Regions from separate parts of the Paenibacillus sp. PK4536 genome, predicted to be linked through region 3. Evidence: riboswitches for the same ligand, from Rfam matches in the RefSeq annotation. Region 3 holds a riboswitch; each other region holds the start of a gene.
What was found. A riboswitch is a leader RNA that binds a small molecule or an ion and turns the genes downstream of it on or off. The one in region 3 is predicted to bind cyclic di-AMP.
Positions count from the first base shown of each region.

Region 1 (7,859 bases), 2.2 Mb from region 3:
ACCGACTAGATCTTTTTTGTCCATTAATTTTTGTTGAACAAATACGACTTTAAACAATTTACCAAGGCGTTTTACTTCGTTCATTGGGAACGCCATAAAAATGGTTGCTGCTGTACCTACAAAAATGATGACATAAGCGGCTGGATTATTCACCAGATTGATTAGGGGAGCACCCTTTAAAAGCATACCGAATATTAGTGAACCCAAACCAAGTACTAGACCGATAATTGTTGAAATTTGCATAATACACCTCGTCCGTGAGTATAATAGTTTATCTTTTTCATCATCCACTTCCATGTAATGATGTGTTTTCCAAAAACATCTGATACTCTTTTATCGACAAGATATGCTGCATTGTTAAGAGTTTTTTAGTGTATATTTGCGTTATAATGTAAATAAGCTGGAAAATGTAACAATATGGACAGATCGGGAGGTTAAGTATGGGCGTTAAGCATGGAAGAGATTATGAGGACATATTAAGTGATTTAACATCAGCAGTAGGGATGATTCCAGACAGTTATTTATTTTTTGATATGGAACCTCAAGAGTGGGAAGTACTTGCTGAAGGTGAACGACATGAAGTGAATGAAGCATTGGCAGAAGATTTATTTTTTGCGTTAGGCTCAGAGTCTATGATCAATGTAGGTAGTGGAGTTGTCATTTACGATGCAGATACCCATCGGATCGATATTCTGATTGGCAAAGAAGAAATGACTTTCGTAACTTTAATTTAAAACATCTATTATAGGTATGTAAAAAAGAAATACACAAAAAGCACAGAAGAATGAGTCTTATCATTCCTTCTGTGCTTTTATTTTAGAGATTAGGATAACGTGCGTTAGGCGGAGCTTGATAGACCATACAATAAAAAGGCTTCATCCCATCAGGCGTTCTGCGTTCATACATATCTGTAATATAAAAATCTGCTTTCTGATAGGTGCGAATAGCCCGTTGATTCCAGGTCAATACTTCTAAATCAATCTCTGCGGTAGCACTACGTTCCTGAGCCGTCTGCACAATTGCTCGTACAAATTCTTCTCCATAACCATGGCCACAAAGATCAGGACGCATTCCTATACCTAGTCTAATCGTATGTCCTAATGGAAAAAGTTGAGCAAATCCAGCTAATTGTTCATGTTGATCTAGAACAGATAGATATTGTTCTTCTCGAATTATCGGATCTCCAAATTCAATCCCTAATTCTTTCATTTGTTCCCATGCCATCCAACCATAGATATTATAAGGTGGTTCATAGATCCATGTGCATACTTCAGCGGCATGTAATTCTGTCAAAGGAATAGTATGAAAAACAGAATCTAGTGATGAGCTCATCTAGTAACCTCCTATGACCATACTTCATATGTATACCATAAAAAAAAGATAAAAAATTTGCAATATCCTGTTTACCATAATTACGAGTAGGTTAATAATAAGTAGACATAATTATAACCACAACAAAATATAAATTTTCAAAGATTCACAATTTTATGTAACCTATTAGACGTTCGATACGTCTTACTTATATAGAAACATAAAAAAACCACCAAAGATTCTGGCGGGAATCTTAAGTGGTCTGTAGGTTCATTTATATGAGTTGTTAATAGGATAATTAATTGTCAGTTGCGAAGGTGTTATATGTGGAATCACTCATAACGCGTTTAGCACCAACGTAACGATTTTGATAGTAATCCATGCTCAAACTGTCAATTCTCACACCTTTAGAAGTAGAAGCGTGTGCGAAGTTACCATTTCCTACATAAACTGCTACATGTGAAACTCCAGCCCCGGTAGTATTGAAGAATAACAGATCTCCAGCAATTAAATCACTTTTTGATACAGGCTCACCTACTTGATATTGAGAACTAGATTGGCGAGGAAGATCAATGTTCATTTTGCCGAATACATATTGTGTAAATCCAGAGCAGTCAAAACCGCTGAAAGATGTTCCACCAATACGATAAGGTGTTCCAATAGCTCCATCAATTACTTGATCCATTTTAGAATCTGCATGTGCACTTGTTACTCCAAGTGACGTAAATGCAATAGCAAGTCCCATTACTGCGGCTGTTAGTTTCTTTTTCATGTTCAAAATCAATTGTCCCCTTCCAATTGCCTACGAGGTTAGCTTAAGGATTCGGTAGAAGGTATTCCCCTATGATCCCTCCGAAACAAGATCAATTCACCCAAAACGGTTCCCCCGTTTCCCGGTACCAAGGAATTTGGCTCAAAGCTTGGTATGTACCGTTCACGGATCATTACGACAAAACGACAAATTTTTCATTACGCTATAAAGGTTACAGCATTTCATTTTAAAGTTTACAAAGTTGTTACTAAAATCTCACTGGATTTATTCTACCAGAGGTTTTTTACTTTGGCAAACGTTTATTCATCTGTTTTTAATATTTGCTTAAGCATTTTGACGAGTAATCTCTGTCAAAGCCTACGGTTGTCATGTTCTTAAAAGTTAAAAAAATTTAATCTTTTGATCAGATGTGGGTGGTTATTAGTGAATGATGACCACTATATATACTTTCTTCGGTTCACCAATCACAATAATGAACGTTTTTTACCTTTTTTTATGAAAAATCGTGACAATAATCGACTTTATTGGCTTTTAACTCATTATTCGCTACAATATGAGTAATAGATTAAAGTACCATTTATATGTATAACAGTCTTTATTTATACTGACCTACAAAGGAGTATTCTAACAATATGGATGAAAATCAACCAAGTAAAAAGTCAATGTCACTGAATATTGTAAGTAGTAGTGCAAAAAGTAGTAAACATAAGGGGTTTGGATCAGGAGCGATTAACCTCAATAATGTTTCCCCTATCATTATAGACCATGGCGAAGCAAAAATCGATGTTGGCGCTATGCATGCCAAAAGTAAGGTAGAAAAAGGAATCAAATTTACTACCAATCGTGAAGAATTAAATGGTGGTCGCCAAGTATGGTTAGTATGGGTCGCTGTAGATAAATTAGCTGAAGGTGTTAATTATGCAGGAGCGACGGCTTGTGAGATGTGGATCAATGAAGAAGAGAAAAAAGGCTGGAAAATTCTTGCCGAGCATGTGAATAAGTTAGATTATGCGATCAAGCGTCGCATTATGTTAGAGGGCTTAGGAACAGAAGAAAAAGCAGCGCTTAAAAAATTATTGGTTGCCCATAATGAAGAGTGGTGGAATCAGTCTTCAGAAGAGTTTAAATCTGCATTAGAAGGTTAATAATAACTAACATAGTCTACGTATTACACAAAAGACCGACGACCCTCAGATCGTCGGTCTTTTATCATTTCATGTCACCATTTTGGTATCACTTTTAAAAAACTTCTTCTATAGAAGAATAATATTTCACCAACAAGTATTAAGGATTCAAAATAGTAGGATTATCTTTATTTATATCATATAATAACAAGTAAAATATGGTAAAAAAGGTTATGAATGAGGATGGGATATCAAATGACTATAAAAATTGGAAATTTACTTCCTTCTATCTCTAAACCCTTGTTATAATTAAGAGAAAGTCATCATCGTAGGAAGCTGTCCCTTGCGTGACTAAAATATTCTACAGATGGAGGGAACACTAAATGCAAAAAAGCGAAGCTGCTTACACCAAGACATTAAAACAGCCTATTAGTACAGGTATCCCGGGACTGGATGATATTTTATGCGGTGGCATTCCCCCAGGAGGCGTCGTTATTCTGGAAGGTGAGCCAGGTACAGGCAAAACAACGATAGGTATGCAATTCTTGGTTGAAGGTGCTATTAAACATAACGAGCCCGGTATTTATATTACATTCGAAGAACTTCCTGAACAAATCTACGATGATATGGAACGGTTTGGATGGAATTTGAAAGATTTGGAACGGCGTAACTTATTACGTGTGATCTGTATAGAACCGGAAATTTTATTAGAACAGATGCTTGAACCCAATGGATTATTTGAATATATGATCAAAGAAATTGGTTGTAAGCGTGTAGTTATGGATAGTATTAGTTTATTTAGATTAATGAGTAGTGAACAAGAAGCCAGGACAAACGTATATACCATTCGCAATATTATGCGAAAACATGCGTTGACTTCTTTTTTTATTAGAGAATATTCCGAAGTGGAAGGTATGCATATTCCTTTCGAGAATTATATCTGTGATGGTATTGTCAGACTTTCTTTGAAGCCGTTAATGGAAAAATATCGTAAGCGGACGATCGAAGTACTCAAAATGCGCGGTACCCGAATTTTGGAAGGTGAACATACGTATAAGTTTGTTGAAGACGGCGTCTATATTATTCCTTCTTTATCAATGGCAGAAGACAAGATACTGGTACAAGAAACCGAAGTATTATCGACAGGTATTGATTCGCTAGATGAACTTCTGATGGGTGGTATTCCTAAAGGTAGTGTCTTTATGATCGATACGAATAGTAAAGCCAACTATAGATATCTTCTTTCTTCTATTTATGCACAACGAATCAAAGATGATGATTGTACCGTCACGATGATGTCTGGTAATACGACACTTGATATGTTTGCCGATACGATTGATTTGTTTGGCGTTTCTTTGCGTCAGGCGGTCGATGAAGGTAAAGCTCACTTTATTGAGCATTACAAGCGGGCTGTAGATAGTGGATTGGAAAAAGCACTGATTCGGGTAGACGATGTTGAAAATGATGAATATGCCAATACGCTGAATGACAAGCTTTCTCCTATTTTTGAATGTGAAGAGCTTTGCGATAAGCGCTGGTTTATTTATTACGACCTGAATACGATCATTTCAGAACGTGGTAAAGAATTTGTTGTGAAATACTTTTCTGAAGAAATTTCGCTCTGGCGTGCACTTGGTATTACAGTTATGGCTCATTGTAACTTTAGTGAAATCGGAACAGAGACGGCTTCCTTTTTGGAACGTACCTGTAATGGTGTTATTAGAACATGGGTAGATGGGAATTATCAGTATTTGCAGGTAACTAAATCACCAAGCGGAAGAGTGTCAGCCCCACACATCGTAGCTAATATCTCAGAAACACCATTTGTCCGGCTGGTATAAGGAGGGATTAAGCTTTTATGGTAGCAGAAAGCGATGTAATCACACTACAGATGGAATGTACCTTATTTTTTGAAAATAATCCTTACGCATTAGAAACCAGTACGGGCATGTCCAAAAGACTTGGACGAAATGCAAATTTGATTGAACGTGCTTTAAATCGTTTGACTGAATTGTCTATTCTTGAAAAAAACGGTCAAGGTACGCGTGCTATTTACCGTTATAAAACACCGTACATTCAGACAGAAGTGGACATGAATGCTTATGATTGAAAGTTACTTTATAGATGATAACGCAGACAGCTGTCAGGAACTCCAAAATGTATATGCGGAACTTACCGGTTTGTTTATTTTTATCACGAATGATCAAGGGCATTTATTAAGTACGCCTTCAGATGCTGAAATTGCTTCTCTTTTTGTAACGTATCCTAAAGAACTTGAAGATTCATTAAAAGCCGAGATCGATAAGTTAAAAGGTCTTCGAGTGACTGCTTTGTCGGATCAATGGATACCCGGAATCAAGTGGATTATTGCACCGATTAGTATTGATCAGCAACCGATTGAAATGTATATCTGGGCAGGTATTATGATTCAAGAAAATACCCGGCAAGCGATTATCGATCATGTGAACTATAATAGTCCAGATTTGAACGGGCCTAGTGAAGTGTTCCGTATGATGCGAGAACGTATTCAACGTATCCCTGAAGATCAGCCCACACAGATCGAATACAAAAAAGAAAAAATTAGCAAGTTGTCTAAAGCGATTGCTTTGATTTTGAAAGCAGGATATAAAGAAAAGCAGTTTGCACAGCGGTTAACAACACTCAACGAAACGTTACGCTCTGATACTAGTCGAAATATGCCGATTGAAGAAGTGACCCGTGCAGTACTGGCTTCGAGTGATCTGGCAGACGTATTTGGTTTTGCTTTAAAAACATCGCCTGGCACGTATCGAATAGTGAGTAGTACTGGACCTGCGGCGGCAGAGTTAAAAGGAGCTATTTTCCATGAGGGTGAAGGTTTCTTAGGGCAAGCGGTATTGAGTGAACAACTCAGCCATTGGAAAGATGTAGGAAGAGATCCACGAAGTCACTTTTTTCTACAAAAAGGGTTAGCTTCGATCTATGAAGTCCAATGTTTCCCTATTCGTTATGATGACGAGAATTATGGTCTATTATTCGGTATTGGATTGGAAGAAAAATTATCGGCAACAACGAATGTGCGCTTTGAAGAAACATTGATTTCTCTGATCGGATGGTATATTGGTAACCATATTACACATGGTCGAATGGAAAAGCAGATTCAACGCTTTAAGCCTTTAATGGAATTAGCTAGCGTTATGGTATCTGTACAGGATATTCAGCGCGTTTTGTTTATGTTGGTGGATATGAGCTTGAATCTAGTATGGACTCCATCTGCTTCTATTGTAGTGCATCGGGCGAGTGAAGATGAGAAAGTTCAGATGGTAGCTCGTGGTATGGAAAGCCCGGGTGGAGAAGCATATGCCAGAGATATTGCACGTCGTTATTTGGAAAATGGAAACAATCAGCCAGCAACAAGTTCCTATCTGAATCGTTCTGTCCCATCTGCATTGATGATAGAGTATCCAATCGTCTATGCGGATAAAACGAGAGCTGTCTTAGCCGTCGCTATAGGGGATGAACAAGAAGGCGAAGAATGTCGTGAGATTTTATCGGCTCTGGCAACGATGGGTAGCGTAATTATGAAACTTCTCTATGATCGACAGCAATTTTTGTCGAACAGCAATCGATTTGCTCATATTTTACATGAGTCCATTCGTGAATGGAATGTGGCTCAATATCAATTAGCAACCGATGCTCAGAAAATTGTGATGGAATTTGCTTTGTGGGGTGGCTTGAGTAAAGAGGAAGGTGAAACGACAGCACGTGCTTGTCTCATGTCGTTCTCTGATCCGAAGACGTTGCGTAGCTTCCCGCACTTGTTTGAACAAGAAGCAGCAATGATAGAAGACTTTAAGCAAATTCAACAGAATCCTAACCAATCGTCTTCTCAGGCATACTGTAAAGGCGGGCAGATTATGGTATTGGTATTTGCCTTAGCTGCTTCTGCCGATAATGATATACAGCTGATGAATGATTCCCAATTTACTAATATTGATCCAGCATTAATAAGTCAATTCCGTTTATTTATGCTTAGCCGCCATACTTTGCAAACTGAAATCAGCTTAATGGAAGAGAAGCCTGTTCCTCGTGCATTAACTGCTCAAGTAGCCGAAGGTCGTGGTCTGGATGCAATCGTTAAAGAATTTGGATTATCCCCACGGGAAAAAGAAGTATTAGAATTAGTAGTAAAAGCTTCTAGTAATAAAGAGATTGCTGCTGCTTTATTTATCAGTGAACATACTGTCAAAAATCATTTAACTAATATTTTCAACAAAATGAGTGTAACCGATCGCGCTCAAGCGATTGCTGCTGTATTTAACAAAAGTATAGGTTAGAAAAAAAGATCATCTTTTTTTAAAAAAGGGTGATCTTTTTTTTTATTTATGGCGATAAAAGGAAGAGGAGGGTTTTCCTATTTACTTATATGTATAAAATAGGAAATAAAGTCTATATATAACTGGGGCTGTTTCTAGGAGAATGAATCTGTAAGCTTAACAGGGTATGTTATTTGTTGGGACAGGTAATTTGACTAAAACAAAAGGGGAGAAAAATATGAAGAAGCAGAGCTATTCGGCCTTTGTAGTATTTTTAATTGTAACTTTAATTTTTACAGGCCTACCTCGATATGCGAATGCTGCTGTTGGCTCAATGACAGTTACTTCTGCAAATGG
Region 1 covers NZ_CP126313.1:1,314,011-1,321,869, forward strand. The annotation lists gene motA (flagellar motor stator protein MotA) at 1-243, opposite strand, end outside; gene PO903_RS06080 (hypothetical protein) at 441-734, shown strand; gene PO903_RS06085 (GNAT family N-acetyltransferase) at 817-1,332, opposite strand; gene PO903_RS06090 (C40 family peptidase) at 1,610-2,083, opposite strand; cyclic di-AMP (ydaO/yuaA leader) riboswitch at 2,096-2,235, opposite strand; gene PO903_RS06095 (YwhD family protein) at 2,716-3,228, shown strand; gene PO903_RS06100 (ATPase domain-containing protein) at 3,591-5,048, shown strand; gene PO903_RS06105 (hypothetical protein) at 5,066-5,317, shown strand; gene PO903_RS06110 (LuxR C-terminal-related transcriptional regulator) at 5,304-7,523, shown strand; gene PO903_RS06115 (S-layer homology domain-containing protein) at 7,741-7,859, shown strand, end outside.
Region 1: another riboswitch for cyclic di-AMP. It lies ahead of PO903_RS06090 (C40 family peptidase); the one in region 3 lies ahead of kdpF (K(+)-transporting ATPase subunit F).

Region 2 (7,859 bases), 2.2 Mb from region 3:
ACACCAGGCAAATTACTGAGTTATCATGAGCATAATAAAAAAGCCAGTGGACCGGAGTTAATTCGCCTTATTATAGAAGGAAGTAGTCTGGCGCTTGTGAGTGATGCTGGATTGCCTGCTATATCTGACCCAGGGCAAGAATTAGTGAAGTTAGCACTGGAGCAACAAATTGCTGTGGTTCCTATTCCTGGAGCGAATGCAGCACTGTCTGCTTTGATTGCTTCTGGATTATCGACAGATCGGTTTACGTTTATTGGATTTTTGCCTAGAGATCATAAAGGTCAAGAAGAAGTACTGGGTAGTGTGAAGTATGGAGCAGGTACATTGCTGTTATACGAGTCTCCACACCGAATTATCAAAACATTAACAGCGATTGCACATCATTTAGGTAATCGTAATGTGGTATTAGCGCGTGAGCTGACAAAACGTCATGAAGAATGGACACGTGGTAGCGTAGAAGAAGTACTGGAATGGTTAGAATCGCATCCACCGATTGGTGAATACTGTGTTGTAATCGAGGGACAATCTATCATCGAAGCCAAAGCTGAAGCCAGCGAATGGTGGCAACAAATGACGGTAGAAGAGCATGTGATCCATTACGAAAATAAAGAGAATATTTCACGTAAAGATGCAATGAAAAAAACAGCAAAAGATCGTGAAATCTCTAAACGTGATGTATATCAAGTGTTATTAAATGAAGAAGAGTAAGACGCATATGAGTGGTTACGAAAGAGCTTGCTTGGTAAATACATTTATAATAGAAGAAACTCGTTAAATAGATGAGTTTTTAACAAAAACAATGAAGAAAATAAGCGTGAAAATAGAGGAATCTTGATCTGTTCGAGGTTCCTTTTTGATGTGCAAATTGGAAGTGCTATGCAAAAGGAAGTATAATGAAAGATAAGCCTTTTTTGAAAACCAAAAGAAAGCAAAAAAATACCTTTACCCAGACAAAATGCTGAGTAAAGGTTCAAGGAGATATTAAAAAGGTTAGAATTAATAAGTTGATAGTTCTAGTATAACCTATTTTATTTATTTTGTCACAGGGACAGGAATTTCGGAAATACACTCATTACAAACGATTTTTCCTTTAAAATAAGTTACATTTTCAGCGTTACCACAGAAAATACAAGCAGGCTCGTATTTTTTAAGCATAATGCGCTCGCCATCAACATAGATTTCCAAAGCGTCTTTTTCTCCGATACCTAGTGTACGGCGAAGTTCGATAGGAATTACTACGCGGCCCAATTCGTCTACTTTTCTTACAATACCAGTTGATTTCATCATTACTGATCAATCCTCTCAAATTTAAATATATTAGTTGTTATTGTTTTGTTTGATGTGCTAACATTCGACAAATTTCTATGTTTTATGATATTCATAATACCAACGTTTCCCAAATCAGTCAACCTATAATTTAAGAAAAATACAGTTTTTTTCACTTTTTTTTGAAAAAATATTTTTATATAGCGGTATTATCAAGTATTATGGGGTTAAAATTATTTTGTCGATTTGGAAATTCGTAGCTTGTATATACCGACAACATTCGACAATATCGTCGAAAAAACTATTTTTAATTTTAAATAGTTAGGGTTTATTGATAGAAGGAGGAATTTATTTTGAAGCCTGTACAACCTTTAGGAGAAGAAAAAGTATTTAAAGATCCTGTACATAATTATATCCACGTGCAAGATCGTTTAATCTGGACTTTGATTAATACACCTGAATTTCAGAGATTACGTCGTATAAGGCAATTGGGAACTTCCTATTTAACTTTTCATGGAGCAGAGCATAGCCGTTTTTCACATTCATTAGGTGTATATGAAATTACACGTCGTATTATTTCTCAATTTGAACGTGGTGGTTTTGAAGATTGGCCACGTGAAGAAAGTCTGGTGGCATTATGTGCCGCTTTATTACACGATTTGGGTCATGGACCTTTTTCTCATTCTATAGAAGAAGCTTTTGATATGGATCATGAAGAATGGACGTGTCGTATCCTACTTGGAGATACCGAAGTGAATCGGGTATTGGAAGAAGCAGAAAGTGGTCTTGCTGAACGAGTCGCTTCTGTTATTCGCAAAGATTATGAGAAAAAGATCGTTGTGAATCTGGTATCGAGTCCGTTAGATGCGGATCGGATGGATTATTTGTTACGGGATGCTTATTTTACAGGAGTTAATTATGGAACGATTGATGTTGATCGTATTTTGCGGATGCTTCGTCCTCACAATGGACGCGTCGTTGTCAAAGAATCAGGTATGCATGCGATCGAAGATTATCTTATGGCACGTTATCAGATGTACTGGCAAGTGTATTTTCATCCAGTAACTCGAAGTTCAGATATTGTATTAAAACAAATTTTCCGTCGTGCCAAAGAATTATTCGATGAAGGATTTGATTTTAAATTTTTGCCGTATCCTTTACCCGAGTTATTCAAAGGCGATATTCAAGTTGGTGATTATTTATTGCTAGATGAAGCATTAGTACAGACAGCATTTATGCAATGGACAAGGGAAGACGATGATATTTTGGCAGATGTATGTCATCGTTTTATGCAGCGTAAGTTGTATAAATATGTAGAGACAGATCTAATTGATAAGCAGACAATTAGCAGTATACGTAGTGAATTTGCTAGAGTAGGATTGCATCCTGATTATGATCTAGAAATCGATTTTCCTACCGATCTTCCTTATGATGTATTTCGTCCAGGTGATCCTAAAAAAGAAAAACAAATTCTATTATTAGATCGTCAAAACCGAATCCAAGAAATATCAGAAGTATCGGATATTGTACGTTCGATTAGCGGGATTCATCGCGGTCGATATCATCTCTATTATCCGCAAGATAAGTTGGAGAAAGTTATTCATCAGTTATCCGAAGAAGTGGCAGCGATATTTGAAAACAAAATTAATCCGCCACAGATGGAATTTGAAATATAAGATTAGCGAAAAAAGAACGAGAAACAGAGAAGGAGTGAGAAAAGTATATGTTATTTGATACACATACTCATTTGGATTCGATCGAATTTGCCGATGATCGTAAAGAAGTGATTGAGCGTGCTTATGCACAAGGGGTAACCCGAATGATCAATGTGGGATTCAACCGTGAAACGATTCCCACCACGATGGAATTAGTCGAAAGTTATGAATTTATATATGCGGCTATTGGCTGGCATCCTGTAGATGCGATTCATATGCAACCTGGAGATCTGGAATGGATCGAATCGCTATGCAAACATGAAAAAGTAGTAGCAATTGGTGAAATTGGTCTGGATTATCACTGGGATACTTCACCGAAAGAAGTACAGCATAAAGTATTGCGTGAACAAATCGGTCTAGCACGTTCGATTAATATGCCGATTGTTATCCATAATCGTGATGCTCATGAAGATATTGTTAAGATTTTGCGCGAAGAAAAAGCACATGAAGTTGGAGGGGTTATGCACTCCTTTTCAGGTAGCTGGGAAACGGCTAAAATGTGTCTCGATATGGGCTTTCATTTATCGTTTGGAGGACCGATTACTTTCAAAAATGCGAAGCAACCTAAAGAGGTGTTACAACAGGTTCCAATGGACCGTCTTTTGCTTGAAACAGACTCCCCATTTTTGACACCACATCCTTATCGTGGAAAACGAAATGAGTCCGGTTATGTGACACTTGTAGCAGAAGCTGCTGCTGCGCTAAAAGGGGTATCACTGGAAGAAATTAGTACAATTACAACTAAAAATGCACTGGAACGATTTGGCATTCGGTGAAAAAGAGAGTAAATCACGCAAAAAACAGCGTTAAACGGATATATGAATAAATTATAACCAAAAAACAGAAGAATATGACAACTTTTTAACCATTTATTCAGAAAAACGTGCTTGCTGGTCGCTTTACATGAGGGTTGGGTTCGGGATATTATTTCATCAGTGATTTAATCTTGCTGTTATTACGCAAGATTCCATGATTCGGTCTCGCTGAGTTTCCTGCATAGGAAAACGGGGGAACCAACATATGTCTTCAAGCCATTATTATCAGAATACCGAAGTCATTATGTATGATTCCTTTTACAGGGTCTATGGGGTGAATTGGAGGTACTCGCGCCATGAGCGGAGGAGCCTTCAAAGGGCAAGAAATATGATGTGTCCGAATCCGACAGCTAACCCCGTAAGCGATGCAGAGGCAACCTCGTATTTTCTAACGTTTTCCGAACTGTATTTAGATACGTCGGAAGCCAAGGAAAAGTTGCTTTGCTCTTTTCCAGAGGCTTCTTTTGTTTTGGGCTAAACGAAAAGATTCAGAGAATACGATATTTGAAATTTGATCTTTCAGATATTAGGTGTGTCCCTTAGACTGACCATGGCGCAGGCATTTTTGAACATCACGAAAGATTATCACACAGATTTGGTAATCTTATGCTTACGATCAGCCTGTGAAAATTCTGTTATATAGTCGCGTCATATACAATTACGTCACAGCTAGACGGCGAGACTATGAAGGAGGACGGAAGAAGTGGCAATTGCTCCTTTCGAAAAAACCCATGGTTCGCGCTCATCCAGCATGTCTTACGCGCTGAGTTGGAAGCAACAAAACCTACGCTATGTATTGTGGGCTGCATTATTAGTGATCGCTCTTGCAGCGATGCTATTGTCCCTACTTTATAATCAAGCGGGTAAAAATATTTCTGTAGTCATTGACGGCAAAGCACAAACCGTGGAAACACGTAAATTGATGCTTTCTCAACTGCTTGATGAAAATCAAATTAAAGTGGCACCACAAGATAAAGTATCTATGCCTATGAATGGCGCGCTTCAGGATGGGGACAAAGTTTATATTAACCATGCGGTTGCAGTAAACATTACGGCAGATGGTGGAACCAAGAAAATTTATACCACCTCTAAAACAGTTGGTAACACATTGGAGCAGGCTGGGTTAACACTGTCAGGTGAAGATCAATTAACACCTGCGATGGAATCGTCAGTTCATGACAATATGGATATCAAGATTGTGCGTACCAAATCATTTGTAGCGAAAAAAGTAGTCAAGATTCCATATCAAACGGTTAAAAAAACCGATGGTTCTATGCTTGAAGGTAAAACCAAGTTAGTGCAAGGCGGTCAAACAGGTAAAGTGGTTCAATACATCGAGAAAGTATACGAAGATGGAGAATTCGTCTCCAAACGTATGGTTGATAAAAAAACAACCGCAAAAGTAAAAGATAAGATTGTAGCTATTGGTACCAAAAAAGAGGAGCCTAAACTTCTCGCAGCTGCTTCTTCTAGTGGAGGATCAAGTAATAGTACTTCCAAAGCAGGTGTAGATTTCTCTTATGCGAAAGTACTGAACAATGTATCTCTAACTGCTTATTCGTCTCAAGAACCTGGTCTAGGTACAGTGACTGCTTCGGGAGCACGCGTAACAGAAGGTCGTACGATTGCAGTCGATACGAGTGTCATTCCTATGGGATGGTGGGTATACATTGAAGGCATTGGCTTCCGCCGTGCTGAAGATACCGGTAGTGCTATTAACGGTAATAAAATCGACGTGTATATAGACAGCTTGAGCCAAGCGAGAGCATTTGGACGCAAATCCGGTTACACTGTATATGTAATTGGCCCGGTTAAACCCTAGAGAGGGTGTTGATTGGGATAGCACCATTGCTTAAGCCCAGTCATCTGTTATATGATATAAATAATATTAACTATGAGCGTGCATAAAGAAAACAAAAAGAAGAGGATAAATCCTCTTCTTTTTGTTCTGTTAAGATGAATATCGAACAGATTATCTTATCATTTAGAGAGTGAAGGGAAGCGTACAATCAACGTGATTAAAGAAGTGATTGTTGTGGAAGGACGAGACGATACCGTAGCGATTAAAAGAGCTGTAGACGCAGATACGATCGAGACAGGCGGCTCAGCTATAGGTGCTCATGTGATTCGTCGTGTAAAATTAGCTCAAGAACGACGTGGTGTAATTATATTAACTGATCCTGATTTTGCAGGTGAACGGATACGTAAGATCGTAGCGCAGAAAGTCCCTGGATGTAAGCATGCTTTTATCCCTGAAAGTGAAGCTACGCTCAAAGGTGATATCGGTGTCGAAAATGCTTCTCCAGAAGCTATTCGTGAAGCGTTGGCGCGTGTACACTCTGAGATGCCAGAAGCGGAAGTTCTGATCGATTGGGAAGATCTGATCATGACAGGACTTGTGATGCAACCTGATGCTGCGGAGCGACGAATGAAAATGGGCAATCTGCTCGGCATAGGTTATGGCAATGGAAAGCAGTTCCATAAACGTTTACGTATTTTTGGAATTAGCCGTGAAGAGTTTGCAACAGCACTCTCACAAATGGAAGCGGAGGAATAACAATAATATGGATGAACGATTAGAAATAGCCACACCCAAACGCACCAAAGAAATTATTAATAAATATGGATTCTCGTTTAAAAAAAGCTTAGGTCAGAACTTTTTGATCGATTCCAATATTTTGAACAAAATTGTAGAAGCAGCTGAATTAACGCCTGAAAATGGAGCATTAGAGATTGGACCCGGTATCGGTGCATTAACCGAGCGTCTAGCTCAAGAAGCAGGTGCAGTCACAGCAGTTGAGATTGACCGTCGCTTGATTCCAATTTTGAAAGAAGTCTTAGAGCCTTATCCTCATGCTAAAGTACGTCATGATGATGTGCTCAAAGTCGATTTGCATCAATTGTTCCGTGAAGACTTCAGTGAAGTTGAAAAAGTCAGTGTGGTGGCTAACTTACCATACTACGTCACTACACCTATTGTGATGAAGTTGTTAGAAGAACGTTTACCGTTAGACAATATCGTCGTTATGATTCAAAAAGAAGTCGCTCAGCGCATGGCAGCCCCTCCTGGAGGCAAAGACTACGGAAGTCTTAGTATTGCTGTTCAATACTATTGCGTGCCTGAATTGATCTGTATCGTCCCTAAAACGGTATTTATCCCGCAACCGAATGTAGAATCTGCTGTCATTCGCTTGAAACTAAGGGATCGTCCGGCAGTTGAAGTCGAAGATGAAGCGTACTTCTTTGAATTAATGCAATCTTGTTTTGTACAGCGTCGCAAAACAATCGCCAATAACTTGCGTAGCCGTTATTTTGAAGGTGGCGATCGTACACAATTAGAGCAACTTTTGGCAGAAGCAGGAATCGAACCTTCTAGACGTGGAGAGACACTTAGTTTGCAAGAATACGCAACTTTGAGCAGTGTATTTTTGAGAGCAGGTATCCGTTGAAAAAATTCGTTGACAAGATAAAATTAATACTGCTATAATTTAATGTTCATTTGACAAACACTCTTTTCTTTGATATAATGAAGAGGGAAAGAGGTGGTTGTAGTCAATGGCTAACAATGCGCTTTTGGAAATCAAACGTAGTCTTGATGCTCATGTAGGGCACAAAATTACGTTACGTGCTAATGGTGGTCGTAAGAAGACCATCGAACGAACCGGAGTTTTGGAAGAGACCTACCCTTCTGTTTTTATTGTCAAGCTCGCTGAAGAGCATCAGACATTTGAACGTGTGTCTTACAGCTATGCCGATATATTGACAGATTCTGTGGAAGTCACCGTCTGTGATGACGATTGTCAGACACGAATCGAATATGTTGGGAATTGAATAACTGTTTTAGTATAAGACAGTCTTTATCTCCTTTCGGGGTAGAGACTGTTTTGTTTTGTGACTATATTTGATCTACATGAACGGAACCCGATACCCATATAATAGACTTTGTACGTCATTTTTTTTATAATATGGATTATTCGTAATGATAAGCACAGGAACCCGTACGCAGCGTATCAAATCGTTCGGATGGAATGTTGAGGGTGGAGGAACAGCATGAAGATATATG
Region 2 covers NZ_CP126313.1:1,249,971-1,257,829, forward strand. The annotation lists gene rsmI (16S rRNA (cytidine(1402)-2'-O)-methyltransferase) at 1-708, shown strand, start outside; gene PO903_RS05795 (AbrB/MazE/SpoVT family DNA-binding domain-containing protein) at 1,033-1,287, opposite strand; gene PO903_RS05800 (HD domain-containing protein) at 1,620-2,942, shown strand; gene PO903_RS05805 (TatD family hydrolase) at 2,990-3,757, shown strand; cyclic di-AMP (ydaO/yuaA leader) riboswitch at 3,953-4,176, shown strand; gene PO903_RS05810 (resuscitation-promoting factor) at 4,500-5,618, shown strand; gene rnmV (ribonuclease M5) at 5,811-6,353, shown strand; gene rsmA (16S rRNA (adenine(1518)-N(6)/adenine(1519)-N(6))-dimethyltransferase RsmA) at 6,361-7,245, shown strand; gene veg (biofilm formation stimulator Veg) at 7,352-7,627, shown strand; gene ispE (4-(cytidine 5'-diphospho)-2-C-methyl-D-erythritol kinase) at 7,847-7,859, shown strand, end outside.
Region 2: another riboswitch for cyclic di-AMP. It lies ahead of PO903_RS05810 (resuscitation-promoting factor); the one in region 3 lies ahead of kdpF (K(+)-transporting ATPase subunit F).

Region 3 (7,859 bases):
CAAGCGAGCCTGATGATAATCCATGGTTAGCCAAAGATAAAGGATCAGCACCTTTTGTCAGCACACAGAATATTGATAATCGTTTTGACGAGGATTGGACAAAAGTCACTTTGACAGCTCAATCCAAAATGAACCTTCGTCTAGACAACACATCTGCTTATGGAACGTATCAATTACAGTTATTTAATGCGAATCTGGTGAGTCAAGGAACACTGGCACAGAATACCAACGGTCAAGTCACACTACCCGCAGGAACGTATTATATTCAAGTCTTAGCACCTTCTACATTTGATCTAACGACTCCATACAAATTATCTGTTAATTATCAGACAGCAGATGTATCCAGAGTTGCGATTAGTAATATTACAACAGATGGTGGTGTCTATGGATTTATTAATTATGGACAAGGTAATAAGTGGCGTGTCAAAAACAATATCGTGATCTCAGGTCGTGCTTTTGATGCTACAGGCAATCCGGTAGCGAACGCTATCGTAACGACTAATATCACTACAATTCTCAATGGCAAAGTGATTCCCGGAACAGCTACGACAGATGCTTCAGGTAACTTTACAATGCCAGTCAATATTGATAATCCAGGAGTAGGGCAATATACGTTCCAATCATCCAAATACAGACATTATTATGATATTGTCAGAATCCAATTTTTCAGCAACGGTAAGCCATTAAATTCAGACATTAGCACACTGTATCATTTCGCTTATGAAATCTACACAGGTTGACCATAATTTTAAAAATGATAGCATCTTGCGTAAAAAATGACATAACCGTTTTCAGAATCTATTGTAAATGAATGATAAATGCGATGTAACAACAGTGAAAAAGTAGAGAAACGATGAAAAAGAGAGAAAATAGGAGCCTGCGATAGATAACTTTTCAATAGTTATCTGAAAATGAAAGCTGTGATGATTCACAGCTTTTTTTGCGTCTTTTCTCAGCTTTACAGTTGACAAGGACAGGCGTATTATTCATTGCAGGCAGTTGATGAATACGATTCAGCAACTGATATAAATGAAGTTTCCAATGTTTTTGATCGCTGAGTTTTCGGTGCTAACCGAAAAACGGGGGAACCAAATTGCGATTTCACAAAACGGTGTGAGAGCCGGAATGTGAATCGTTGGGGTGAATCTGCATACTGACTAACCATGGTACAGTCAGACAATGCAGTAGGGCGACTCTCACCGCCCGAATCCGACAGCTAACCTCGTAAGCGTGGATAGGAGAGAAGTGTGAAGCTTGTGCCGATCTGACACAGTGTAATACGACTCTGTGTTTTTTGATATGTTAACAATGTCACAACGCTTAATTTTCATATGCATATGAAAAGCGGGGGAACCAATCGTTGATGAAGAGGACTGATAGGAAATGATCAGGATCTACACAACATGGGGTGAATTCCGGTATCTACCGGAACGGGCAATCTTCCAGCCCGAATCCGACAGCTAACTCCGTAAGCGTATAAGGGAGAACTCCTAACCAGCAACTCGGCAGGTACACGATAAGTGTGCGTGTTTGTAGAAGTCTGGGGAAAAGTTCTGCTTTTCTCCAGGCTTCTTTTTTTGTGCCTTTTTTAGCAAATCATAGTAACCAAAATGAATGCAGGGAGTTCTTCACATATGATGGATATATTAATGATTGGATTGGTTTTGTTGATTACTGTAGGGTTGAGCGGGTTGCTGCAATGGGCATCTGTAGCTATCGGAGAAAGAAGGAATGAGCGATGACTTGGCTGCTGTGGATTATTATTGGTGGATTAACCATTTATCTATGTTACGCATTAATTTATCCAGAAAAATTCTAATGGGTCAGGGGAGAACATCGTGAGTATCTTTTCATATATCGGAATTGCAGTCACTTTTATTATCGCTTTAATCATCGCTCGTCCAACCGGACATTATATTGCACATGCTTTTGACAATACACCCAATCGATTAGATCGTTGGTTTCATCCTATTGAAAAATGGATTTACAGGTTCGGTGGAATCAAAGGTGAAAATCAGACATGGAAGCAATATGCTGGAGCCGTATTGATCAGTAATACAGTCATCTTGCTTATCGCTTATGCGATCTTCCGTCTTCAACATGTATTACCTTTGAACCCAGCGGGCATTACGAATATGAGCCCTGATCTAGCGTTCAATACAGCGATTAGCTTTATGACGAATACCAATTTACAGCATTATAGTGGTGAAAGTGGTTTATCTTTATTTTCACAGATGACAGCAATTATCTTTATGATGTTTGTATCACCGGCAACAGGGATTGCGGTTGCAATTGCATTTATTAGAGGAATAACCGGTAAGCCTCTAGGTAATTTCTTTACGGATCTAGTACGAGCAATTACACGGATTTTGCTACCTCTTACTTTTATTATGGCGCTTGTGTTTGTTGGATTAGGTATGCCGCAGACGTTGCATACTGTAGTGACAGCTCAGACGTTACAAGGAACAGAGCAACAGATTGGTGTAGGTCCAATTGGATCATTTCTAGCGATCAAAGAATTAGGGAATAACGGTGGTGGTTATTTTGGAGCCAACTCTGCACATCCTTTTGAAAATCCAGGCGGATTCAGTAATATGTTGCAAATGCTGATGATGTTACTGGTTCCAATGTCATTACCATTTACGTACGGTAAAATGGTCGGCAACTCGAAGCAAGGCCGAGTATTATTCGTTTCGATGGTTATGATGTTTGTCGTGATGCTTAGTGTATCTCTTGCAAGTGAATATCAAGGAAATCCATTGATTAATCAATTAGGTATCCAGCACAATGCAGGATCGATGGAAGGTAAAGAAGTACGATTAGGCGAAGCTCAATCTTCGTTCTACTCTGTAGTTACTACCGCTTCAGAGACTGGTGCTGTCAATAACATGCATGATACGTTAACACCACTCGGTGGATTGATTGCATTAGGAAATATGATGCTAAATACAGTATTTGGCGGTTCAGGTGTAGGACTGTTGAATATTCTAATGTATGCCATTATTGCGGTGTTCTTATCCGGTCTTATGGTTGGACGCACACCTGAATTTCTCGGTCGCAAAATTGAAGGCAAAGAAATGAAATTGATTGCCGTCACATTACTTATTCAGCCTCTACTGGTCTTAGCGCCTACAGCGATTGCTTTAATGACGCAGGCAGATACGATTTCGAATCCGGGTTATCATGGACTGACTCAAGCGCTCTATGAATTTACATCATCAGCAGCGAATAACGGTTCAGGATTTGAAGGCTTGGGCGATAACACACCATTCTGGAATATCATGACAGGTGTTGTGATGTTTATCAGTCGTTACTTCTCAATGGTGACATTGTTAGCTGTTGCAGGCTCATTAATGGCGAAAAAACCTGTTCCAGAAACAAGCGGAACGTTACGAACAGATCAAGCGTTATTCGGCGGTATGTTTATTATTTCTGTTATTTTAGTCGGTGCGCTTACGTTTTTCCCGGTAGTTGTACTTGGACCTATTGCAGAAATGCTCACATTGTAAACAGCAACATCTTATCTTTTTCTATCAATATATAGTGCGTGTATACTACCAAACGCTAAGTGGAGGAACAATGTAATGAAAAGTAAATCATCAATGATGAGCCGGGACTTGATCTCCAAAGCTTTACAGCAGTCCGTGATCAAATTAAATCCTAAACTAATGGCACGTAATCCAGTAATGTTTGTAGTAGAAGTAGGCTTGATTATTAGTTTATTGTTAATTTTTGTCCCTAATGCTTTTGGCGAATCGGTTTCAACAGGATTTAATATTGCTGTCGCTATTATTCTTTTGTTCACGATACTATTTGCGAACTTTGCAGAAGCGTTAGCCGAAGGACGAGGTAAAGCTCAAGCCGATTCCATGAAAAATACACAAAAAGAAATTATTGCGAATCGGATCGAAGGCGAGCAGATTGTCGCTGTATCTTCCACTCAACTACGTAAAGGCGATATCGTCAAAGTGGTACAGGGCGAAATGATTCCTGGTGATGGCGAAGTCATTAAAGGACTGGCATCTGTGGACGAATCAGCGATTACAGGCGAATCAGCTCCCGTGATCAAAGAAGCAGGTGGAGACTTTAGTTCTGTCACTGGTGGTACGATGGTGATTAGTGATGAGATCATTATTCGTATTACAAGCGATCCAGGTGAATCGTTTATGGATCGGATGATTAGTCTGGTCGAAGGTGCTGAACGTCAGAAGACACCTAATGAAATTGCGCTAAACACAGTGTTGATAAGCTTAACAATTATCTTTTTAATGGTTGTTGTTACATTGCCTTTTATGGCGAGCTACTTAAATATTGTTCTATCTGTACCTGTACTTATTGCGTTGTTAGTCTGCTTAATACCAACAACGATCGGTGGATTGTTATCTGCTATTGGGATCGCTGGGATGGATCGGGTAACACGCTTTAATGTATTAGCAATGTCAGGGAAAGCAGTAGAAGCTTCTGGTGATATCAATACGATTATTTTAGATAAAACAGGTACGATTACGTATGGTAATCGGATGGCTAGCGAATTTGTACCGACAGAAGGACATTCACCACAAGAAGTCGGCGAATGGGCAGCCGTAAGTTCTGCTTTTGACGAGACACCAGAAGGTCGTTCTGTTCTAGAATTGATGAAAAAGCAAAATTGGGAATATCCGCAATCGTTAAGCGAAGGCGCAGAGATTATCGAGTTCCGTGCAGAGACACGAATGAGCGGTCTGGATCTTACCGATGGTCGCAAAGTACGTAAAGGCGCGGTCGATGCAATCAGAAAATGGGTTGTGTCTCAGGGAGGAACTATTCCGGATAATCTACAAGCCAATAATGATGCTATTGCTTCTGCTGGAGGAACACCTCTTGCAGTGGCTGTAGATCAAGAAATTTATGGATTGATTTATCTTAAAGATACAGTCAAAGCAGGTATGAAAGAACGTTTTGAACAAATGCGTAGTATGGGTATCAAAACGATTATGTGTACAGGGGATAATCCACTAACCGCAGCAACGATTGCAAGGGAAGCAGGAGTGGATGATTATATCGCTGAAAGTACGCCGGAAGACAAAATAGCCGTTATTCGCCGTGAACAAGCAGAAGGTAAATTAGTTGCAATGACAGGTGATGGTACCAATGATGCACCTGCACTTGCACAAGCCGATGTAGGGATTGCGATGAATAGTGGTACAGTTGCTGCCAAAGAAGCAGCCAATATGATCGATCTGGATTCCGATCCTTCCAAAATTATCGAAGTGGTCGCTATTGGTAAACAGCTATTGATGACTCGTGGTAGCTTAACCACATTCAGTATTGCGAATGATATTGCTAAATATTTTGCAATTATTCCAGCGATGTTTATGGTGGCTATTCCGCAAATGCAAGTGCTGAATATTATGAACCTACATTCACCAATGTCTGCTATTTTATCAGCGCTAATCTTTAATGCCATCATTATTCCGATTCTGATTCCACTAGCGATGAAAGGTGTCGCTTATAAGCCAATGAGTTCTACCAAATTATTGCGTCGTAATCTATTTATCTATGGATTTGGGGGAGTAGTCGTTCCTTTTGTCGGTATCAAATGTATTGATTTGATTATGCAGACTTTTTTATAAGAAATAAGTTCAACGAACGATACAGATACTTTGAAATGACTACTAAGAAATGAAGGGAAAGAATAGGTATGAGAACGGTATGGGTGACTTTACGAACAAGTATCATTTTATTTCTGCTCTGTTGTGTGTTCTATCAACTAGCAGTTACAGGGGTTGCGCAAGCATTGATGTCCAAGCAGGCGGATGGAAGTCTTATTTATAATAGTAACAATCAGGTTGTTGGTTCTGAACTGATCGGACAATCATTTACAGAACCTCAATATTTCCAAGGACGGATATCCAGTATTGATTACAATGCGAATGGATCAGGATCACCAAACTTTGCACCATCTAATCCAGAATTGCTCAAACGCCTGCAAGAATCTGTAGGTACATGGCAAAAGCAAAATCCAGATGTTCCCGTATCTTCTTTACCGGTAGATTTGATCACCAATTCAGGTTCAGGATTAGATCCTGATATTAGCCCTGAATCCGCTAAAGCTCAGATTCCAAGAATTAGTTCATTAACAGGAGTCTCAGCAGATCAATTACAAGCTTTAGTTCAGCAAAATACATCATCCCGACAATTAGGTATATTCGGTGAACCAGCCGTTAATGTATTGAAACTGAATCTAGCTTTGCAAAAAGAGCTGTCTGCATCATGAATACTTTTCGTCGCAAAACACCTGAAGAATTGTTACAAATGATCACCAAATTAAAACAGGGACGTTTGAAAGTATATATCGGAGCCGTAAGTGGCTCCGGTAAAACGTACCATATGCTTCGGGATGGTCAGATGCTCCGTCAAGAAGGAATAGATGTTGTTATTTGTGCCGTATCTACCTTACAACGTCCGGAAACGATGCAACAATTAGGCGATCTAGAACGCATTCCAAGTATCCATTGGGTGAAAGAAGACAAGCAAGGGCAACAGTGGGAACAAAAAGATTTGAATCTAGAACAGATTATTATGCGCAATCCAGAGGTCGTTTTAGTCGATCATCTGGCTCATATGAATCGACCTGAAGCGAAGCATCGGACACGTTGGGAAGATATTCGTTATCTATTGGAACATGGAATCAGTGTGATGGTAACAGTTAATGTATATGAACTGGAAGGTTCGGCTCAATTGGCTCAGCAGTATATCGGCCGAGAAGTGGAATGTACGGTTCCTGCGGATACATTACACCAAGCCGATGAAGTTCGATTAATTGATGTCACGCCAGAAGTGGTGTTGCAACGTTATTCTGCTGGTCTGTTAGATAATAGTAGTGACCGTGCTTTTTTTGAACGTGGGAATCTGGCTGTGTTACGTGAATTAGCACTGCGTACTGTGGCAGAGGGAGTAGGCGGTACACTGGAGAAGCATCGTGCCGAACAAGGGCTAACCGGACCTACAGGAACAGCAGAACGTATTATGGTATCTGTGCAGTACCACTGGAATGGTTCTATTTATATCCGGCGTGGACAACAGATTGCCCGGCGGTTAAGTGGAGATTTGTTAGTTGTTTCTTTTCAAAATAAAGCACGTAAGCTCAATCGTGAAGAAGAAACATTCAAGCGTTCGATTCGTGAGTTATCGACTCAAGTGGGTGGCGTATTTGAAGAAGTGGCAATGATCTCTAAGCGCAGATTACCAAGACAAGTGGTACGTTATGCCAAAGAACACCAAGTAACACGAATTGTATTAGGACATTCACGCCAAAATCGCTGGCAAGAATGGATCAATCGTTCTGTGATTAATGGTGTATTGTTAATGACACGGGATATTGATATTTTTTTGATGGCAGATCGTGCAGAGCAAGAAGGAGAACGTATTTTACCTGCCAAAACAGCTAAAGTGAATGTTCCTAAAAAAGAAGATGTCTATCGTCGTTTACCTTCAGAAGAAATTGCTCGTCAAATTGACCATATTCGGCGCGGTACATTCAAAGTATATGTAGGAGCAGCACCCGGAGTCGGCAAAACATATACAATGCTACGTGAAGGTAACGAACTGCATCGCCAAGGTATAGATGTTGTGATCGGTTTATTAGAAACTCATGGACGACAAGAAACAGCAGATCAAGCGGCTTCATTGACATTATTACCAAAGCAAGTGATCAAGTATGGTGATCATCATTTAGAAGAATTAGATGTACAAAAGATTATTGAACGTAACCCAGAAGTCGTTTTGGTCGATGAATTAGCTCATACCAATGTACCGGGGAGCCGTAATAGTAAGCGATATGAAGATATCACAGAGTTATTAGCAGCAGGCATTTCAGT
Region 3 covers NZ_CP126313.1:3,465,306-3,473,164, forward strand. The annotation lists gene PO903_RS15565 (carboxypeptidase regulatory-like domain-containing protein) at 1-740, shown strand, start outside; cyclic di-AMP (ydaO/yuaA leader) riboswitch at 1,043-1,246, shown strand; cyclic di-AMP (ydaO/yuaA leader) riboswitch at 1,308-1,490, shown strand; gene kdpF (K(+)-transporting ATPase subunit F) at 1,739-1,819, shown strand; gene kdpA (potassium-transporting ATPase subunit KdpA) at 1,839-3,509, shown strand; gene kdpB (potassium-transporting ATPase subunit KdpB) at 3,585-5,612, shown strand; gene kdpC (potassium-transporting ATPase subunit KdpC) at 5,681-6,256, shown strand; gene PO903_RS15585 (histidine kinase) at 6,253-7,859, shown strand, end outside.

Region 4 (7,859 bases), 2.5 Mb from region 3:
AAAGAGTGATCTGGATAAGGTCTGTATGATTATCGCTCATTACGTTCCCCTTTCAGAATGCTCTTCTGGATTGAGTCGCCATTCGATGATCAAATAATCGCTATATTCCCGCCGTATAGTGGCTCCACAGCGGTCGATATAGGTATGACGTAATTTAGCATAGGAACGTTCGCTTTTGAATAGATGAGCAGAAAGTAAACGGTAGCCTTGAGTGGTTAACGTATCTCGCAATACCGTAATAACAGGAACGGCTAATTTCAAATCTTGATAATTAAAATAAATCTGAAAATCACTAATATAGACAGCATCAAGCCCTTGTGTGATTTCATGAGGATCATCGTCTGATTCGGTAGGCTTGGATGCTTGCGAATACGTCACTTTCAAATAGCCGATCAATACCATCGACACAGGAGACTCAGGCTGATCGATAGCTGGAGTCGCAGAAGGTTCTACTGCACGTACATAGATATTGAAGCTATGCGAGTGAGGTTCAAAAGCGATATAAAATTCGCCAATCTCACTGCTGGATAAAGGGATATATCCATCTGGTATAGAGTATGTCTGCTCATTATTCATTATTTTTGTAGAAACTGAATCGTAAACTGAATCGCTTCTAACGCTTCTTGTACAAACGCTTTATTTTCTTTTTCCCATTCATTTGGATCATCCATAAAAGAGTCATCTAACCATTCTTCTAATCCAGTCGCTATTTTACGGCGCTCATTCGGTTGTGCTGGAGCTTTACCACGTAACGCTTGAATTGCACTGCGCATCACTTTGCAGGAAGATTGGATAAATGGATAATCGTCTTTATCCCATGCTTTGGCATTATCCATATCGTAAAAAGAAATCCATTTTTCGATCGTTGAAGCTGCTTGCTTAGGTTCTAATTGAGGCATATTATAATTCTCCATTTCTATAATTGAACTAATACGTACAAATGATGACGTCAACTCCGTTTTTTAGTAGAAGAAGTCGTAGGTTGTGATTCATCGGCAATCCGCTGCAAACGATCTGAAAGATACACATGCGATCCGGGTTTGGCGGTCTGTGCAATTCGATACATCGCTAGAGCGACTGCACTTGCTTCTATTCCCCGATATTTACGAAGAGGACCCACCATAAGGAAAGATAATGCCTGAGAGATGACAGTGCCAAATTGCTCGCCTGCACGGCTATCTTTACGCTTACCAAGCAATAAAGATGGACGAATCAACGACAACGAGGTATATCCAATCTGTTGTAATCGCTGTTCCAGTTCTCCTTTGATCCGTGTATAAAAGATACTGGACTTCGGATCGGCCCCCATAGAACTGATAACGATAAACTGTTTGGCTCCTTGCTCATACGCAATCTGCGCTACCGCAAATGGATAAATAACATCAATTTCGATCATCTGCTTCTGTGTTCCTGCTTGCTTAATCGTTGTTCCCAGACAACAGAATACATCATCTGCTTTCATATCCGCTCGATAATCTTGCAATTTATTGTAATCCACCACAACCTGTTGCAACTTCATATGTTGCAGTTGTTGCACAGGTTGGCGGACAAGAGCAATCACTTGAGTGTATTCTGTACTTTCTAATAACTGGCGCAGCAACTTTTTGCCTACTAGACCTGTGGCTCCTGCGACTAATGCTGTTTTACCGATCACGATCATCTCCATTTCTGCGCATCGCCTTGATTCCCTATCTTCTTCATTATCAAGATATCATCAGCAAATTGCAAAATAAAATGAGCGATCGATCTACAGCCCCTTTTTATAACAAAAAGGAAGCACTGCTCCCATTCGTATGAATAATGTAATCGGCGCCCAGTCCACGATAAATCAATCGGGATTGGTTGCCTTCTGTAATAACATAGAGTTGCTGTGATGACCATGTTCGGCAGATCTGGATATAACGACAACAGAGCGGTAGACTGCGTTCAAATAAATAAATTTTGCCAATCTTCAACTCTGGAATCCGCCATAACTCTTGTCGCTGTGTGTCGATCACTAGCACATGTTCAATCCCCATTTTCTGATATCGAAGTTGATCGGCTTGACTGTTCACGATCACTGCAAATGGAATCTTTTTCACTTTTAACAATTGCATAAATTGCTCCCCTGCTACAGTAGCCGGTGATACCAGTACAAATTCCTGCTCATATTCCATCCTTGTTCGCGCTCCTCCACCCATTGTAGACAACAAAAAAAAGCCGTTAGAAGAGGACCTCTTCATCAGCTTCTAAGACAAGTGCCTGCGGCATCTTATCATGGCGTAGTTGATTATTGTCGTCTCTCTTATTGCAGCTTACGAGGTTAGCTGACGGATTCGGAAGTAAGAGTCTCCCTACAGAGTTATCGGTCTTCACCAACTGCTCTGATTCACCCCTGAATAGCTCACTAGCATAGTGTCTATTCTTATGGTTCCCCCGCTGATTGAAAGGTCTATTGATACCCTTTTCAGCCATTAAGCTGTAATGAACTTGAAAGAAATCATACGCCCGCTCTTTTCGTTTGTAAAGCAGTACTGAAGCTCGCTATATTCGGATATAGAGCAATCCAGTCGATTGTAGGGTTCTAATGTTCTATTTCCTTCATCTAGCGCTGTTTTACTTTCTTTTACAGGATAAATGGATAAACCGACGCATTGATGAGTATACAAGACATTACCGTATGAATGAATAGAATGAATCCGATTACATGGTTGTTTTCACAGATATATGATCTTTTTAATACTCAGGTCTGATTTTACTTCTTTCTCTGAGCGGACTATGATTGCTAACAATATCTGACATCAAGTATACCGTTATAGACAGATACACGGATCGTGATTGGATTAGGCAAAGAAACATCATATTAAAGGAGCGTAGATTTTTGATGAGTCTGTTATCGGCCATTTCACCTGTTACTCATGCGGTATCCACTAGCAACACATCTGTCCATGTTATTCATTCTATTGAAGTATTTCAGTATGATAATCGCCGTCTAGCCTTACCTGAAATGGATGGCTATCTACACTGTGGGCTGTTAAAAATCGCAAGTCATGGAGTTACAGGCTGGGCGGAATATTCATTTACAGATCAAGTTCAGCATCTGGATCTGGTGAAATGGAGTCGAGTATTTACATCACTCAAAAAATGCCCTCTAGATCAAGCACTTTCTCATATCGATCAGCAGCAACAGAATTGGGGAAGTGTACGTAGTCAGGTTGCTTTAGAAGCATTGACTGAACTGCGGATTCGACTACAAGATTCACCTGATGTGTGGACATCGTCAGATGCGCTTATTAATCATGCTTTTTTGTTAGATTACACCATCGCTTATTATTCCTTTTGAACAATTCTGGTTAATGGATCATAACTACGAAATAAAGGAGTGTGCCTTTCTTGAATTCTGAAAAGATTATGGTGTGTGTGTATTATGGGCCCAATGGAGAACGGTTGATCAGGCGTGGTATTCATTTATCTCAATTGATTCAGTCCCCACTCTGTGTACTCAGTGTGATTGATCACCCGATCGATGAGATGGATCAGCAAGAAGAGAAATATGTAGAGGCATGGTGCAAATTGACCGAAGAAGCAGGAGGTACATTTGTCCTTTTAGAAAGTCATGGACAAGAAGCTGCTGATATTATTGCTTCAACTGCTCAAAAGCATGATGTGACGCAATTGATTATTGGACAATCTGCTCAGACACGCTGGCAAGAAATCATGAAAGGTTCTATCGTGAATGATCTATTGGAAAAGTTGGGAGCGATTGATCTACATATTGTAGCCGTACAGCGGATGCAAGCGCAGTTAGAAGAAACGCATGAAGAAGGTGTAGATGTAGAAGTCGTTCAGACCACACGCGGCTATGAAATCGCCTATGAGACACATGGTCGACCGATCGTGATCGAAGGTATCTTTTTCAAAGACATGCATACTGACTTTGATAATGGATTATTGAAGCTATGTATTAACGGAGAATATCAGTATCTGAAAGTATTTAAAGGCAAATTAATGGATGAACTTGTGCTAGAACCACAATCGCTGTGATCTAGTCCAACAGGATAATGCCTACCGAAAATAACCTGTAGCCCTCTAAAAAGAAGGGGTTGCAGGTTATTTGACACTATTGCTATAAGAAAAGCATGTTTATTTTGAGATTAAAGGAGGATCTAACACATCGCGAAAGCGAATATCAATTACTTTTCCTTTGATCGCAAAGCCAACATTACCATAGGTCTGATTCGAAGAAACTTGCGTCTGATCTGTATATAACATCGCTCGTCTTCCCTCTTCATGCAGTACACCGCATATCGCTGCAATAATCGCTTCGGCATAACCTTGATCTCTATGATGAGGTGGCGTATAGACACCATTAATTCGTGCATAACGAGGAGAACGATGCGCAATACTTGCAGTAGCCACAGGTTGCCCATCGACTATCCACAAGTATGTATTTCCACTTCCTACTGCACGAGCCGCTGCATGTGCATAATCTTTGGCTGCAATCTCAACACCGAATTCTTCATCTGCAAATTCGCACATATATTGTGCAATCACATCTATATGCTCAAAAGCAGGCTTGATCATTTCACCAGCAATATGACTAAGCGATCTGACTTTGGTACAACTATGTGACTCAATACTGGCATGAAAACGGCTATAGATCTTATTCACATCTTGATACGATGCTGCGAATAATTCAGCAACCGCTGGATCTCCAGTAATTCCGCAGAGAACAGGATGCTGATTGCGATATAAATGATGAACTAATTCCTGTATTAATAGACGTCTGGCTTGTATTGCAGGTATAGGAGAAATCCATAACCATGCATTATGACCGGGTGACTGAGCAAATATCGCCCGATGATCTTCTGTTTTGAGCAGCATAGCCTCAGGTGAATCGATAATATGATGAATCAGATTGTAAGGAACCTCATCTGCCAGAAAAAACTCTTGCTTCAATACCTCATCATCTGGATCAAATACTTGCCACATTTTCAAATCCTCCTGCCAATGTTGCTTCATGACTTAAGCACACTATACCATACAAACCGGATGAGAAAGACTTGAAACCCCCTTTTTAAACCTTAAAAAGATATTATTATTTATTTTAAAATATTCTTTTCAAAGTATAAGCTTTCTCACTGTGCTTCTTATATAGACATGATAATGTTGACGTATTCCCTTCCACTATCTCATATCAATAAAGGAGTTTATTGAATTATGAAAACAGGATTCGTTGTCATTACAGGTGCATCGTCAAGTATAGGAGAAGCCACGGCTCAACTTTTTATTGCTAAAGGACATAATGTGTTGTTACTTTCTCGCCAGGAAGACCGTTTAAAAGCTTTTGCTGGTCGTCAGGTGATGAAAGCGATTATTGATATTACAGATCGTCCGGCACTCGATCAAGCGATTGCTGAAGCTGAAGAACATTTTGGACCTGTCAAAGGAATAGTGAATAATGCAGGTCGGATGTTGCTTGGAGATATTACGACTCAAGATCCTGCTGAATGGCAAGAAATGTACAATACGAATGTGATTGGACTTCTTAACGGCATGCAAGCAGTACTACCGTCTATGATCGAACAAAAGTCAGGTACGATTATCAATATCAGCTCAATAGCAGGTAAAAAAACATTTGCAGATCATGTCGCTTATGGTGGGACTAAATTTGCAGTTCATTCAATTAGTGAAAATGTACGTGAAGAAGTAGCTCCGCACAATGTACGTGTTGTAACGATCTCTCCAGGATTGATTGAGACTGAATGGAACGATCAGACCACAGGCGAAAAAGCCAAACTTAACTTAATGCCTCAAACGATTGCAGATACGATCTATTTTGCATTTAGCCAGCCACAAAGTATTAATATTCGTGAGATTGCACTAGCTCCCACTCAACAGCAAAGTTAAATCAGTTCTACTATGTGCTCCTTAAGCTCAAAATTAGACTTATACTATAGATATATATTTTGATATAACATTAGAACCAGACATAGCAAAAAGCTCTCCTTATTCTCTGGAGAGCTTTTTGGACGTGATCTATTAATGTGTTATACCGACAATCGTCACATCAGCAACATATGAACCTGCCCATAATAAAAAGGTAAACCCTTCTTCTAACGGATCATCAGGATCAGTAAGAAATTGGACTTCTGCATACGTATCCCATGAATCAGGTAGCGATTCGGTAATACGTATCTGAATTGTCCATCCTTCTTCTGTAGGATCGACTTTTGTATGCGATAGATCGAGATTAAGTTGTTGATCAGTTAACCATTTCTGCTGTGGCAACGACGTTGGATCTATATTCCATTCGATCAATGCTTGAGTCACCATGTTATTCGGCTCCTTTTGTTCTGTTCTATATTAAATTTATGAATGTACATCGTTACGAAGTGCACGTATCGCCCGATAGTCTGCCCAATTAATGGATTGCCATGATTGTTCTTTTTCAAATAAATAAGCTTTATCCTGACGGAATGTCTGATACGTCTCGGGTAATAATGTAGCTCCTCGCTGTAACAATACAGGAATCGCATCACTGGATAGTCCATTTAGATATTCGAAATCAATCTGCCCTGTCTGCTCATACCGATCTAGATTCTGAACAGCGATGATTCGATCCATGCCTACATAATTGACTACGACATAAGCAGTAAGCGCAAGCACGATATAGCATTTAGCAAGCGGTAGCTTTTTCCAATAAATACGCAGACCAGCCACCAACAACAGTACCCCGAGAAAGATCATAAACGCATGAACAAGAAACCGTATATACGTATAGCCATACGCTTGTTCATATACAATAAGACGAGTAAAGGCTGAATATAACATCACTCCAGAGCAAATAACCAAAATGTACAACATACTATTATTGATATGACGCAAAATGCGATGACTTTCTGCCATATAGAGCAGTACACATACCATAATTATAAAGTTGAGCGAAGTGACCATCACCAATTCGACAAATCCACTACGAGCATATTCTGCATACGAACTTCCATCAGGAATCTGCCCTTGTCCTGCGCCAAATAAATACGAGAATTGGATCACTACAAACAGCACATACACGATATTAATCAAGATCAATATTGTTGCCATAATTATAGGATCAATACGTACAGGCTTACGCTGAACCGAAGGATACGCAGACAATGGTTGAGGCCCGTATACGGTCGGTGTCGATAGAACTGCCCCTGTTGGAGTGGCGGCTGAAGCAGGTAAAGGATGTGGTCTGTAATTCGCTACAGGTGGATACAGATAAGGTTGAACAAACCCCCATAAATATCCGAAAAAGATAAACCCACCAATAACAATCCAAAGTAAACGGAAACTTCCTTCACCAAAAGACAAGCTATCGATCCAGTTCGGTAATGTTGATAATAGATCACCAAAAATGCGATCAGCGGATGTTAGCAGACTGATAATAATCAAAAGTAACGGTAATGCGATCACCAGACCGATTAGGATTTTAGTGATAATTTTCTTTTTTTCATTTTCCATTTTGCTTATAGCGACATTTTTGAGTATTCGAAAAGGGGTGACCCAATGTCTTACCGATTGCGGAATTAGATGATCCAGTGCATCAACAATCAGCATCGGTTGATACCATGTTAATCGACGATGACTAAGCATATACGCCAGATGAAGAAAGATCAGACCGGGTATCATCAATGCGTTCAGCACCATAAAGACCGGATTCGTAAATAATCCATACGTCAAAGACAGCAAAATAATCACCGTCATCGAAAAACGGCTAAACCATGTCCCTTGCCGTAACTTATCGCCTGCATAAGTATACATATACAAGTAAAACAAAATAATAAAGACTGGATACGAAATCCCTAGCTGATGTCCATAAAATAAATACTGATGCA
Region 4 covers NZ_CP126313.1:1,010,296-1,018,154, forward strand. The annotation lists gene PO903_RS04690 (GNAT family N-acetyltransferase) at 1-40, opposite strand, end outside; gene PO903_RS04695 (hypothetical protein) at 40-576, opposite strand; gene PO903_RS04700 (hypothetical protein) at 576-899, opposite strand; gene PO903_RS04705 (oxidoreductase) at 950-1,666, opposite strand; gene PO903_RS04710 (hypothetical protein) at 1,761-2,156, opposite strand; cyclic di-AMP (ydaO/yuaA leader) riboswitch at 2,277-2,470, opposite strand; gene PO903_RS04715 (hypothetical protein) at 2,864-3,322, shown strand; gene PO903_RS04720 (universal stress protein) at 3,364-4,023, shown strand; gene PO903_RS04725 (GNAT family N-acetyltransferase) at 4,123-4,971, opposite strand; gene PO903_RS04730 (SDR family oxidoreductase) at 5,200-5,889, shown strand; gene PO903_RS04735 (hypothetical protein) at 6,022-6,315, opposite strand; gene PO903_RS04740 (DUF4153 domain-containing protein) at 6,352-7,859, opposite strand, start outside.
Region 4: another riboswitch for cyclic di-AMP. It lies ahead of PO903_RS04710 (hypothetical protein); the one in region 3 lies ahead of kdpF (K(+)-transporting ATPase subunit F).